Stieleria varia: one gene and its partner. The protein of the gene in region 2 interacts with the protein of the main gene of each other region in a pairwise test. Links are inferred from orthologs where the notes say so. Each region holds a gene or a part of one and is shown on either strand. Other genes may lie near its edges. The genes, in order: ligA and leuS.

Evidence for each region.
Region 1: the proteins of leuS (region 2) and ligA interact in binary tests that used the Escherichia coli proteins (3 or more experiments, as listed by UniProt). The link is inferred for Stieleria varia from one-to-one orthologs.

The regions. Positions count from the first base shown.
Region 1 is NZ_CP151726.1:334,014-340,822, forward strand. The notes cover bases 1-2,900. They hold ligA (NAD-dependent DNA ligase LigA), read left to right. Parts: upstream 1-365; coding sequence 366-2,435; downstream 2,436-2,900. Other genes in these bases: Pla52nx_RS01295 (RNA polymerase sigma factor), read right to left, coding at 1-156; Pla52nx_RS01305 (caspase family protein), read left to right, coding at 2,713-2,900. In the rest of the region: more of Pla52nx_RS01305, read left to right, coding at 2,901-6,318; Pla52nx_RS01310 (PEP-CTERM sorting domain-containing protein), read left to right, coding at 6,386-6,809. UniProt on the Escherichia coli protein: DNA ligase that catalyzes the formation of phosphodiester linkages between 5'-phosphoryl and 3'-hydroxyl groups in double-stranded DNA using NAD as a coenzyme and as the energy source for the reaction.
Region 2 is NZ_CP151726.1:6,005,219-6,012,493, forward strand. Bases 2,101-5,466 are described here. They hold leuS (leucine--tRNA ligase), read right to left. Parts: upstream 5,133-5,466; coding sequence 2,301-5,132; downstream 2,101-2,300. Other genes in these bases: Pla52nx_RS20340 (sensor histidine kinase), read right to left, coding at 2,101-2,256; pgl (6-phosphogluconolactonase), read right to left, coding at 5,228-5,466. In the rest of the region: Pla52nx_RS20335 (sigma-54-dependent transcriptional regulator), read right to left, coding at 1-856; more of Pla52nx_RS20340, read right to left, coding at 841-2,100; more of pgl, read right to left, coding at 5,467-5,926; Pla52nx_RS20355 (enoyl-CoA hydratase/isomerase family protein), read left to right, coding at 6,051-6,836; Pla52nx_RS20360 (sulfatase-like hydrolase/transferase), read right to left, coding at 6,902-7,275.

The DNA of each region.
Region 1 (6,809 bases), 5.7 Mb from region 2 along the record:
GGCGACATCGGCCACCCGTGAGCGAACCAAACGGCCGTAGCGATCGACAAAGGTCTGCCAAGCGCCGGCGTCTCCGCGCAATAGATCCTCCACCAGCAGTCGATCTGCGGCGTGGGGCGGTGTCGCGACGGTGGAGGTGACGTCGGTTTCAGGCAAAATCCAGTTCAGTTCCCTTGGTCGGTCGAAACAGTCGACAGATCCATCAGTGGCAGCCCGACGGCAATTTCTTACATCAATCTGAAAAGATTTTCCCAGTTTACCCCGGCAGCACTCCTCTGGGGTCTCCCTGAATTGTCAGCGTCGCTCGTCTGGGCAATGATGTTGCCTGCTCCGAACTGCCTCCTCTCCGCAACGGCCAAGCTCCCATGTCCTCACCCTCGAAACGCATCGAAGAACTTCGCCGGGAAATCCGCAGGCTGGATCACCTGTACTACGTCGAGGCAACGCCCGCGGTCAGCGATCTGCAGTACGATCGGATGCTGGAGGAACTGAAGCGTCTGGAGGAGCAGCATCCCGAGTTGCGATCCGAGGACTCGCCCACCCAACGCGTCGGTGATGCGCCGGTCGAACATCTCAATCAAGTCGAGCATCGTGTCCCGATGTTGTCGATCGACAACACGTACAGCCGAGAGGAGCTGGCGGCCTACTTCACGCGGACGGAAAAACTGCTCGAGGGTGAATCGATCGCTTGGGTGATGGAGTACAAGATCGACGGGGTCGCCGCATCGGTCCGCTACGAAAACGGTGTGATGACCCAGGGCGTCACTCGCGGCAACGGCAGCGTCGGCGATGACATCACGCACAACGTACGCACCATCCGCGACCTGCCGCTCAGAACCACCGGCGAGTCCGCCCCCCCGGTCCTGGAGGTGCGTGGCGAAGTCTACATGACCAACGAAGACCTGGCGGATTTGAACGAGCGTCAAGTCGCGGCGGGACAACCGCCCTACAAGAACACTCGCAACGTCACCGCCGGCACCATTCGTTTGCTCGACCCGGCCATCGCCGCTCAACGTAACTTGAGGTTCTTTTGCCACGGCGTGGGCGAAATCGACGGGCTTCAGTCCAGCGACCACATGTCATTCTTAAACGAAGTCGGTGAGCTGGGCATCCCGCCCACACCCAACGTGCAACTGCTGGCAGATTCCAAGGCGGCACTGGACGCAGTGGCAAAGCTTGAGCTGGAAATGCCCGACCTGCCCTTTGAAGTCGACGGGATCGTATTCAAGGTCAATGACTTTGCTCAACGAGAACGACTGGGCATGCGAAGCAAGAGTCCCCGCTGGTTGATCGCCTACAAATTCGAACGCTACGAAGCCACAACGACCCTGGAACACATCAGCGTCCAAGTCGGCAAGACGGGCACGGTCACTCCCGTCGCGCACCTGACTCCCGTCGACATTGCCGAAACGACTGTCTCTCGCGCATCGCTGCACAACGCCGATGAAATTCAGCGTCTGGACGTCCGTGTCGGAGATGTGGTCGTGGTGGAAAAAGCGGGCAAGATCATCCCCAAAGTCGTGCGTGTCGAAAAGCACCTTCGCAAAACCGAACTGGAGCCCTTTCGCTTCCCCACTCATTGTCCCGAATGCGACACGCCGCTGTCGCGTGACGAAGGAGGCGTTTACATCCGTTGCTCCAACCCAAGTTGCCCGGCGCAATTGCGTCAGCGGTTGATCTATTTCGGCAGTCGACCCGGAATGGATGTCGATGGTCTTGGCGAAGAGTTCGTGGACTTGCTGATCCAGCGAGATTTGGTCAGCAACTATGCCGACCTGTATCGCTTAAGCGTCGATCAAGTCGCCCAGTTGGACTGGCTGAAGCAACGCAAGGGCAAGGACGGTGCAATGGTCGACGTGAAGGTCGGCGAAAAGAATGCAGCCAACTTGATCAACGGGATCGAGGCCAGTCGAAAACGCGGCCTCGCACGTGTGCTTTCATCCATTTCCATCCGCCACGTCGGTCCGCGTGTCGCCCGGATCATCACGGGCAAGTACGAGACGCTGGAAAAGCTTCGCGGTGCATCAGTGGAGGACTTGGCCGGCATCCATGAGATCGGCGATGCGATCGCGAAAAGCCTGCATGAGTTTCTGCACAGCGATTACGGGCGAGAAACGCTCGACCAATTGGCCGAGGTCGGAGTCGAACTGTTTGATCCGGAAACACCTCAAGACGCGACCGGTGGTCCCCTGTCGGGCAAGTCCGTGGTCGTTACCGGAACACTGCAGCACTACAAACGCGACGAGATCAAAGCCCTGATCGAAAAACTCGGCGGACGCGCCTCCGGCAGCATCAGTAAGAATACGGACTTCCTCGTCGCCGGAGAAAAAGCAGGCAGCAAACTGGACAAAGCCAACCAGTTGGGCGTCCAAGTTCTCACTGAAACTGAGTTTCAGCAATTGGTCGACGAAAGTACGTCGGACTTGCAAGGTTAATATGTTGCGGGCGAGTCAGGCTAGAAAGCCTGACGTACGGATCGCATAGGGTTGTTTTTTGCGTAACGCAAGATCGAATGAACTTGGAGCCCGAATGCCGCAGGTCTCGGTAATTGTGGTACCGTTGGTGCTCATCCGTTCGGGTCACCCACGTGGGGCGATGGGCACAATAACATATTCTGAAAATCGTCTCGGCGTTCATCACCAACTCAGCCGCTCCTGACTCATGGCTTCATCGCTCACCAAACCGCTCCTCTTCTTCGCACGTGAATGAATCATGTCTGTACCCATCGTCGCCCTAATTGTCGGCATCGATCATTGGCTCAAAGAAGACCTGCACAAACTCAAAGGCGCCGTCAATGACGCCCGGTTGATGCAGCGTGTCCTGCAAGATCGCTTCGGGGCGACCGATGAAAACGTCCGCATGTTGCTCAATGAAGAGGCAACGCGAGAGGGAATCACGAAAGCCTTTCAAGAACACTTGATCGATCGAGCCAAATCTTGGAGGGACGCCAATTCTGGGGAACCGTCACCCGCGTTCGTTTTCTTTTACGCCGGTCACGGTAGCCGAGCGACCGACCCGACGGGGACGCAACCCGATGGCAAAGACGAAACCATCGTTCCCTACGATAGCCGTGTCGGCGAGGTCTTTGACGTCAAGGACTGGGAGATCGGTGGATGGCTCGATCAACTGACTCAGTACACCGACAACGTCACCGTGATCATGGACTGCTGCAACTCCGGCAGCGGGACTCGTGACATCGATGAACCGGGCACGGCACGGGTTTGCGAAGCCGACGAGCGTCCTCAGCCGACCGGCCGACCGATCAGCGACCAGCCCAAAACCGAATCGGTCTCTGTCGACGTGGATAACGACAACGAAATAGACGACGAGCACGCAACGACTCGTGGTTCATCAGATGATCAGCCCGCCACAGGCAGTGGATCAGGTTCGATCGATCGATACGTCGCCTTTGCCGCCTGCCGCAGCTATGAAGCGGCCAAGGAGTACACGGTCAAGAAAGAGGAGAGCAAATTCGAAGACAAACGTCGCTACAAGCAGGGCGCGTTCACTTGGCTGTTGGCCAAAGAGATGATGAAGCTGCCACCGGACGAAAAGATCACCTATCAAGAACTGTTCGAACGGGTTCGATACCAAGTCCATCGCATGTATCGATCTCAGATGCCGCAGTGCGAAGGCGACCGCAATCGGCTGCTCTTCGGCGGCGTCCGCGTCACCCGTGACCCCATGGTGACCGTCATCGAATCGGGCAAGAACGGTATTTGGATCGACGTGGGTGCCGCCCACGGTTATAGCGTGGGTGCAAAGTTCAACGTCTACCCAGAGAACACGCGAACGGTTGACGCAAATACTCTTCCGATCGCGACCATGACGGTGGCGGCGACCCAAGCCGTTCGCAGTCTGTGCACCAGCGACGATGACCGCCAGATTCCGGAACTCTCTCGCGCAGTCATCATCGGATCGCCATCGTCGCTGTCCCCCAGCAACGTGTTCATCGAGGCCGACGATGAATTCGTGCAATCGGAGATCACCGATCGCTTGGCTCAGCAGGACATCGCGGGTTACATCACGATCACTGACGACAAAGACAACTCGGACTTTCGCATCGGTGTGTCCAAAGACGGCGACAACGTCACCCTGCGTGATCGAGCCGGCAAGCTCTTGGTCACGCCGACCAGTGTCGACGAACTGGATCTGTTGGCCGCTGATCTGTCAGGTCTGTGCCGCTATCACAATGTGTTGCAACTGGAGAACCGTTCCACCGAGACCCATTTGCAAGGCAAGGTCACCGTCGAGATCCATGCGATCGACGACGACCCCACTGCGATCGTGCCCAATGCGACCATGGGCGCGGAGGACGACAAGAACAACGGACGTCGCGTGCTGGGCATCAAGCCCATCGAAAAGACCGTCGACGGGATACCCATCGTTCCGATCGATGCCCCCATCGCGATCGGCATCACCAATCACTCCGATGAACCGCTGTACTGTGAAGTCATCAGTTTTGGCTACGACTATGCCATCGTTCCGTTGATCAGTTTGACCAGCGGCGGATCACTCAAGCGTGTCATGCCCGGCGGAACCATCTGGCTGGGGCGAGACGAAAATGGACTGAAACTCAAGTTCCGCTGGCCCAAGGACCCTGACGCCAAGAAATACTTTGTCGAGGGTCGCGAGTTTCTCAAGGTCATCGCGACCAAGGATGAACCCAACTACCTGATGCTGCAACAAAACGGACTCAGAGTTCCCTACCAGAAGGAAGAAGGCACACGAGCCAGCGGCGGTTCTGATCTTGATCAACTGTTCAATCAAGCCATGGCGGGTTCTCGGGCGCTCGGCCTGGAAGCGGAAAAGACGATCAAGCACGACTGGACCACGAGCGACCTGGAGTATTTGATCGTTCGACCGGATGACCAACGCAGTCAATCCATCCCGGCAGGCAAGAGTACGGACCTGGATCAGTTTGACATCACCGTCACAACACCCAAGAGCCTGTCCTGTGAAATCAAAGTCCTGACCGAGCAGGAGACCACACGATCGACGCAAGCGGAATCGATTAGTCGCCCGACCGCAATGGTGTGGAACACCGACACCCTCATGCCGGTCACCGTGACCACCCGCAGCAGCACCGCTCCCGAGGGCGTCGCCATCGAGATCAACGCGGACGCGTCGGACTTGGACTCGCTGTCACCCGATTCGCCGCTGACGTTGGAACTCAACGGAGAGGAAGACACAGAGGGCACACTGATGGCCGTCGCATGGGATGGCCAAACAGCCATCCCCGTTGCGGTTTCGAAAGATAATCGACTGGAGATCTCGTGGTTGCCACATACCGCGGTGCCCGCGGCAGGCTCTGCCGATCAAGATGAGTCCCAGGAAACCACTCGCAGTTTGCTGCGGACGATCAAATTGTATTTGTTCCGGAGTGTCAAAATCCCGTCGCCTGAACTAGGACTCCATCATGTTCGATTCGTCCCGACCGAGCGAGTTGCAACGGAGCCCTTGAGGACTCAAGAACGCACCGAGTCGATCTCCTCAGGGGAGGTTCGCTATCGCCCCGTCACTGCCCAGCAGCCACAGTCGGGGCAACGCGTTGCTGTTCTGGTTCACGGTTTTGCATCTGACAGCAAGACAATCCTGACAGAGCTATCTATTCTGATTGGTCCCCAGTTGTCTCGGTACGATCACGTGTTGGCATTCGATTACGAAAGCTACAACACGCCAATTTCCGAAAACGGAAAGACGCTGGCGGAGCAATTGACCGAAGCGGGGATGAACGCCGATGACGGGATCGAACTCGATGTCTTTGCGACTTCCATGGGTGCCTTGGTCGCCAGATCGATGGTCGAGCAACATGGCGGTGGTGCCTTTGTCGATCGCTGTTTCTTGGCGGGGCCGCCCTCTGCTGGCAGTCCTGCGATCCGCGCCAAGATGGCGGTGCCGCTGTTGGCCGCCACGATTGTCAACTTGGCCTGCCCTGCGATCGTCAACAGCTTTCTCAACGCAGGCATTCGCAAAATCGAGCGAGACGCGGTCGGGCTGAACGACATGTCACCCGGGTCCGATTTCCTCAAGGCACTGCACAAGGCTGGCAAACCGGATTCCACTCGTTACTGCATTCTGGCCGGCAATTTTGACCCGTCGCGGATGGCCAACCCCTGGACTCGGTTGCTGGCGACCACGGCCGACGTGGCTCTGAACCTATTTTTTGCCGACAATCACGACCTGATGGCGAGCACCAGCAGCATCACGACCGTCAACGGCAAGAATATCGAGATCGCGACGGTGCCCTGTCATCATTTTCAGTATTTTCAGACTCCAGAGTGCGGCAGTAAGCTGGAATCCTGGCTCGGAATGTGAGACACTCTGGGCGATTCGATGCCGGTGGCCAGAAGTCTTCGTACCCTTGCCCGTTGTGATCACTGAAATGTTACGCATCCAGATCCCACTCGCTGTCTTGGTTTTGACCTTGGTATCAGCGATCTCCCCGCCGGCGTACGGCGGAATCGTGCTGGACTACAGCAACGACCAAGCCAATGGGGACTTCTTTGGCAACAACCCAACCGCCAAGAATGCGTTGGAAGCCGCCGTGGCGGACATCAACGCTGTCCTGAATCTCAACCTCGGCGCGATCACCAATGACGTGGCCACTGGCACCAGCGGCGGTGGGTCGACGGAACTCAACTTTGATTTCAGGTATTCGTACACCAACCCGTCCACCGGAGCATCGGTAAACATCGCGGATACCACGTTGCCCGCCAACGAGATTCGCATCTTTGTTGGTGCTCGTAACCTGGGAGGGACGACGTTGGGTCAAGGTGGGCCGACGGGTTCGGGTATCAACATCTCGG
Region 2 (7,275 bases):
CGTGATTGGTTGCCGCAATGATTCGCGTGTCGACCGTGATGGGTGTGTTGCCGCCGACACGTTCAAAGGTCTGATCTTGCAGGACACGCAAGAGTTTGGCTTGGGTCATCGGTGACATATCGCCAACTTCGTCCAGAAAAAGCGTGCCGCCGTCGGCCTGCTCTAGTTTTCCGATCCGCTGTCGGTGGGCGTCGGTGAACGCGCCTTTTTCGTGGCCGAAGATTTCACTTTCCAGCAACGCGTCGGGGATCGCGGCGCAATTGATCGCTTGAAAGGGTCCATTGGCGCGAGCGCTGTGATGATAGATGGCTTGCGCAACGACTTCTTTACCTGTGCCGCTTTCTCCTTGCAGCAACACGGTCAGGTTCTGCGGCGCGACTCGGCCGATGGACTTGTAGACTTCCTTCATCGCCCTGCATCGACCGACAATCGCGTCGCTGAGCGCATCATGCGATTGCCCGTCATCCGACAGCACCGGTTGAACCCTCACCATACGGCTCAGGTTGAATGCCTTCTCCAGCAAGCTACGGATTTCATCCAGTTCCAGCGGCTTGAACAGATAGTCATACGCTCCCAACTTGGTGGCTTCGATCGCCGATTGGACCGTCCCATGCCCGGTGATAAAAATGAAGGGAACGCGTGGATCGATTTCACGCAAGCGAGTAAACAGCTCGATGCCGTTGGTGTCTGGCAGACTCAAGTCGAGGACAACGACGTCGGGTTTGGATTGAACAAAGAGAGCCTGCCCCTCAGCACCACTGCTTGCCGTCAAAACCGTCGTCGTATCACTTCCAAAGGCGCGTTCGAACGCCTTCAATATGGACGCTTCATCGTCGATGACTAACAGGCTTTGCATGATTCCTCGCCGGATGATTTGTCACTGTCTGCGGAACTCGACGGCGACGACTGTCCATCGCCGCTGCCTTCGGACGCGATCGGCAGTGTCAGTTGAAACACAGCTCCCTGGGTGGAACCGTTGGCTCCCGTCAAGGTTCCGCGATGTGATTCCGCGATCTGACGACAGATTCCCAAACCGAGACCGACGCCATTGGGTTTGCTGGTGGCAAAGGGAGTAAAAAGCTTTGGCAGCATCGAGTCGCTGATTCCGGTTCCGGTGTCGGCAACGTGGACGCAAACTTCTTGTTCGCTTGCCGAGACCTTGATCTCCAGGTCTCCTCCCTCGGGCATGGCGTCGAGCGAATTGAGGGTCAGATTCAACATCAGTTGCTGGATTTGCGAGGCGTCTCCCCAAATCAGGATCGGATCGCTGGGGCAGTGGAGCCGAAGTGTGACACTCTGCGACTTGCACCGTCCGTCAATCAGTTTAACGGCGTTATGTATGGCGTGCTGAATCGAGAACTTGCTTGTCTCCCCTTTTTCAGGGCGGGCAAAGTCGAGCAAGCTGTTGACGGATCGCTCCATCCGACGAATCTCTTGTTCGACCAATTCCAGATCGTCCGTCGGGAATCCTTCCTCGGCAAATAGGCTGCGGTTGACTTGAATCAGCATCTTGATTGATGTCAACGGATTGCGGATTTCATGTGCGACGCCGGTTGCGAGTTGAGCCAACGTGGTCATCTGCTGAGCACGTAGAGCTTCCGTTTCGCGAGCCATCATCAACCGTTCCTGTTCGGCTTGTTCGGACTGGGTCAAGTCGCGAATGATTGCGATGCGCAATTGCCCCAACTCCGATGGGTACTCACTGATGGAGACTTGGATCGGAAACGACTGGCCACTGGCATCCTGGAACGTTGATCTGAAATCACGAGGCAAGTTCTCCAGGCTTTGCGGAATCCCAGGCATCAAGCGTTTAGTGGAGCTACCAACCACAGCATCCGCGGGGATGCTGAACAATTCCGAGCAGGCTCGATTGCACGACAAAATACGTCCGTTGGAATCAAACGTCAGGATGCCTTCGCTGGCGTTGGCGACGATGGTCTCGCTTCGCAAGTGTTCCTGAACGGCGACGCGTCGCAGCGGGCCGATGATGACCCACCACAGGACGGGTGCGCAAATCAGAGTCAGCATGACCGCATCCAAGAATGCTCTACCCGACTCGCCGAAAAATGACGGCATGATGTAGGGCAGTACAAACATCACCCCGACTTCCGCGACGAAAACCACCAGCAGCACGACCGCCAAAATCCGCGTTGGGGAACGCAGGATCGAGGAGAGGGCCGTCGCTGAGTAGGGCATCGGAAAGTCGCGTATGAGTCGCGGTGTGCTGGTGGTGTGTCGAACGGAAGCGGTGATCAACTAACCTAATCGACGAACGTCAGGCCGGGAAACCATTGGCATCCTTATTTGACCACGAAATTCACCAAGCGACCGGGCACCGCGATTTGTTTTACAATCTGCTTGCCCTCCAGCAGTGACTGGACACGCTGGTCCGCCAAGGCAGCTTCCATCATTGCGTCTTTTCCGGCCTCTGGCGGGACATGGATCTTGGCCTTCACCTTGCCGTTGACCTGCACCGGAACTTCGATCGTCTCCTGGACCAATGCGGCTTCGTCCCATTGCGGCCAAGCCTCCAAGGAGATCGACTCGGTTCCTCCCAAAGCACGCCAAAGCTCCTCCGCCAAGTGTGGTGCGTAGGGCGACAACAGGATCAGGAAAGTTCGCATCGCCGACTTGGGTCGCTGTTCGCAGCGTGTGAAATGGTTGGTGAACTCCATCATCCGAGCGATCGCGGTGTTAAAGCTCATCGCGTCGGTGTCTTCGGTGACCTTCTTGATGGTCAAGTTCAACACGCGATTCTGTTCATCGTCGCAAGGCTCATCGGTCAACGCTGATTGCAGCGTGAACTCATCTTCGCGATCGTCGACGACCATTCGCCAAACGCGATCCAGAAAACTGCGTACTCCCCCGACACCGGCCATCGCCCACGGCTTGGTGGCTTCCAGTGGTCCCATGAACATTTCATACAGTCGCAGCGCGTCGGCACCGTAGTCGCGGACGACCACGTCTGGATTGACAACATTGCCACGACTCTTGGACATCTTGTGCGCGCGGCTCTCGATTTTGATCGACGGGTCTGACTTCAACACGAACCCTTCGCCCTTCTTTTCCACGTCGTCTTCGCTGACTCGTTTGAGCTCCACGATCGATCCATCCGCCGTGACCCGCTCACCCTGTTCGTTCTTTCGCGTTTTCTTGGCCGAGACTGGGTTTCCGCTCTCGTCAAAATATCCGGTGAATTCGACTTCCCCGAGAATCATTCCTTGATTGACCAATCGACCAAAGGGTTCCGGTGTGCTGACGTAGCCACGGTCGTACAGGACTTTATGCCAAAACCGCGAGTACAACAGGTGCAACACGGCGTGTTCGGCTCCACCAACGTACAAGTCGACCGGCATCCACGCTTTTTCTTTCTCCGGGTCCACTAATGCGTCGGAGTTCTTGGGATCGATGTATCGCAAGTAGTACCAGCAGGAGCCGGCCCACTGTGGCATCGTATTGGTTTCGCGGCGGTAACGCTTACCGTCGATGGTGACGTACAACCAGTCATCGTCGGCCTTAGCCAACGGCGGTTCCGGTCGACCGTGCGGTTTGAAATCCTCCAGGTCGGGCAGACGCACGGGCAAATCACTGTCGGGCACGCCACGCATTTGACCGGTCGGATTTCCGTCGGCGTCCAACTCATGCAAGATCGGAAAGGGCTCGCCCCAGAAACGCTGGCGGCTGAACAACCAGTCACGCAGTTTGTAATTGACCGCTTCGCTGCCTTGCCCGCATTCGCTCAACCAACTCGTGATCTCCGTTTTGACTTCGTCGGTCGTCTTGCCGTCGAATCTGCCGCTGTTGATCGCGCGGCCTCGTGCGGCAAAGCACGCTTTGCCCGCCAAGATCGCATCGCGGTTGGGATCATCTGCGTCCGGCTCCACCACGGCGATGACGGGCAAATCAAACTGCACCGCGAATTCAAAGTCGCGTTCGTCGTGCGCCGGGACCGCCATGATGGCTCCCGTGCCGTACCCGGCCAATACGTAATCCGCAACCCAGATCGGGATCGGTGTGCCGTTGACCGGGTTGATCGCGTGCGAGCCGGTGAACACACCCGTTTTGACCTTGTCGCCCTCGGTGCGTTCGCGGTCGCTCTTGAACGATGCTTTTTCGCGATACGCTGCTACCTCCGCTGCTTGTTGCTGGCTGGTCAACGCGTCGACCAGCGGGTGTTCGGGGGAGATCACCATGTAGGTGGCGCCGAACAAGGTGTCCGGCCGGGTCGTGTAGACACGCAACGCGGAGTCGCCGGGTTGTTCGGGAAAGCCCAACTCACTGCGTTGAGCTTTCCAGCGATCAAACTCCGATTCCGGGCCGGTATAAAAGTCGACTTCAGCTCCGGTGCTGCGGCCGATCCAATCCTGCTGCAGTTTCTTGATCCCGGTCGGCCAATCCAAATCATCCAGTCCGCTCAACAGGCGTTCGGCGTAGTGCGTGATCCGCAACATCCACTGTCGCAGCGGGATCCGTTTGACCGGGTATCCGCCACGCTCGCTCTTGCCATCGACGACTTCCTCGTTGGCCAACACCGTGCCCAGCTCTTGACACCAGTTGACCAACGCGTCGTCTTGATAGGCCAAGCGGTGCTGGTTCTTGTACGTTTCGACGGCATCGCTGCCCGCCGCACTGATTTCAGCGGGGATGGGCAATTCATCGATCGGGCGCCCTTTTTGGGATTCGGCGTCGAACCAAGTATCAAAGAGCACCAAAAAGATCTTCTGCGTCCAGCGAAAGTAGTCTTCGTCGGTCGTCGCCAAGACACGGTCCCAGTCATAGCTGAAACCCAGCATCTTCAATTGGCGTGTGAAATTGTCGATGTTCCGTTGCGTCTGAATCCGCGGATGCTCTCCGGTCTTGATCGCATGCTCCTCGGCCGGCAAACCGAACGCGTCAAATCCCATCGGGTGCAGCACGCTTTCGCCTCGCATGCGAGCGAACCGTGAGACGATGTCCGTCGCCGTGTAGCCTTCAGGGTGCCCGACGTGGAGGCCGTCGCCACTGGGATAGGGAAACATGTCCAACACATAGCGTTTCTTGGTACCGGGCATCTCCGGTGTCGCAAAAGTATTGTTCTCGTCCCAGTAGGCTTGCCAACGTGGTTCGATTTCTGCGGGGTTGTAGCGAGGCATCTGAGGGTGTGAATGAAAAGGAAAGGTTGCAAATGAAAGTCAACACAGCGATGGCACGGCATCAACACGATGCATTTATGCGCGTACCGCGGCTCTTATGCGGGAACCGCGTCCGCCGAAACGTACCACTGAGTCGGTTTGATCAATTGAGAGGGATACAAGTGAGGTTGGTGATTCGTTGACAAGACTTGACGCATGGCGGCCTGCTTGGCCGATCCCGTGATCACAAACCAGATGTTCTGTCCGGAATTGATCGCGTCGGCGCACAGCGTGTAACGAAAGGCATCAAATTTCGGAACCCAGTTTTCGACAAACAGCCTGTCGGTGCACTGCAACGCTTGTGTTTCGGGAAACAACGAAGCCGTGTGAGCGTCGTCGCCCATCCCCAACAACACCAAATCCCAAGACGGCAGTTGCCCGGCAAAATGTTCGCGCAGAGTTTGATCGTATTCTAAGGCCGCCGCCGCGGGATCATTCACCTGGACCGGAACCGGATGGACATTTCCAGACGGAACAGGTACGTGATCCAACAAGGCTTGATGGACCATCCGGCAATTGCTGTCCTCGTGGTCATGCGGCACATTTCGTTCATCGCCCCAAAACCAATGGATGCTGGCCCATGGCAAATCCTCGTCCCGAAGTCGCTCATACACGACCTTGGGCGTTGATCCGCCCGAGAGCGAAACGTTGAACGTCCCGTTGGCCTCCACACAGCGGCGAGCCAACGCACAAAAATCGTTGACCAAGGCGGATTGCAGTGTCGGAACGTCGGGAAAGGGCTCAAATGGCGTCATGATTGGGGTTGAATTTTCGTGGGGTCCTGTCCAGATCAGTGCGTCAAGGCGGTACGATACCATGACCGGACAAACTACAAACCTCCCCCTTTTTTTCGCGGCCGCCCACCGTCCGCTCCGAACCATGCAGAACGTACGCGTCAAAGTCCACGAAAACGTCGCCACGGTGGTCTTGGATCGTCCAGAATCGCACAACGCGCTGAACCCGCAACTCGTGGCGGATTTGAAACAAGCGTTCTCGGATGTGCACCAGGAAAAACGTGTGGGTGCGGTCGTGCTGAGCGCCGCCGGGGACCATTTCTGCTCTGGTGTTGATCTCAAGGTTTTTTCAGAAATCTCGCAATTGCCTGGACACGAAGCGATGGCCCAGTGGCACACCATCTGGAAAGAACTGACCGAATTGCTGGAACAGATGCTGCGTTTCCCCAAACCGATCGTCGCAGCGGTCGATGGAAAGGCGATCGGCGCGGGGCTCTCGCTGGTGCTGGCTTGCGACCTATTCGTGATGAGCGACCGCGCGACCTTGAGCTCCAACGCCGTCCAAAGAGGATTGGTCGGCGGCGCGACTGCGGCCCTGATGTCGTTTCGATTCGGCGGAGCGATCGCAGCGCGCATGATGCTCAGCGATGCCGAGATGAGTGCCGCTCAAGCCGATGCGATGGGCTTGACCAGTGAGGTCGTCGACTCATCGCAAGTTTGGGTCGCGGCAAATCGGTGGGCACAGCGATGCGGCCAAGCCCCCCGGGAAGCCCTGCAAGCGACCAAACGTGTGCTCAACGAAAGTGTCGGAGAAGCCTTGTTGACGCAACTCTCGGCCGTCGCCGCCGACAGCGCCGCGGCCTGTACCACCGACGCCGCTAACGAAGGCATCCGTGCATTTGTCGAAGGCCGCTCGGCCAATTGGCCATGACGGCTGTTGTTCACTGAGCATCCCAATCGCAAAGAGTCAACGACCGCAAAGAGTCAACGACACTCTCAGTTCGCCTTGGCTTTCGACTTGCCCTTCGTTTTTGCCGGCGGCTTGCTGCTGATCTTCATGTACTCCTTCATCCGATCGACGTAGCCGCCGTGGCTGTATTGGCACGCCGCCATGGCTTCTTCGTATGGCTGTGTCCCGTTGCCGATCCAGTCGATGATGTTAAAGATCTTGAGCGATGCGTACGAGCTTTCACGCAACATCTCGTTCCAACACGCCTGAGCGGCGTCTTGGTCTCCGCTGCGATACAGAATCCATGCGGCCATCGCGCGGACGTGATCACTCTCGTCGTCAAGTGATTTTCGAATGACCTCCATGTCCAAATCCGCTTTCTGCGGCAACAGAAAGCATCCGACGATCGCCCAGTAGCGAA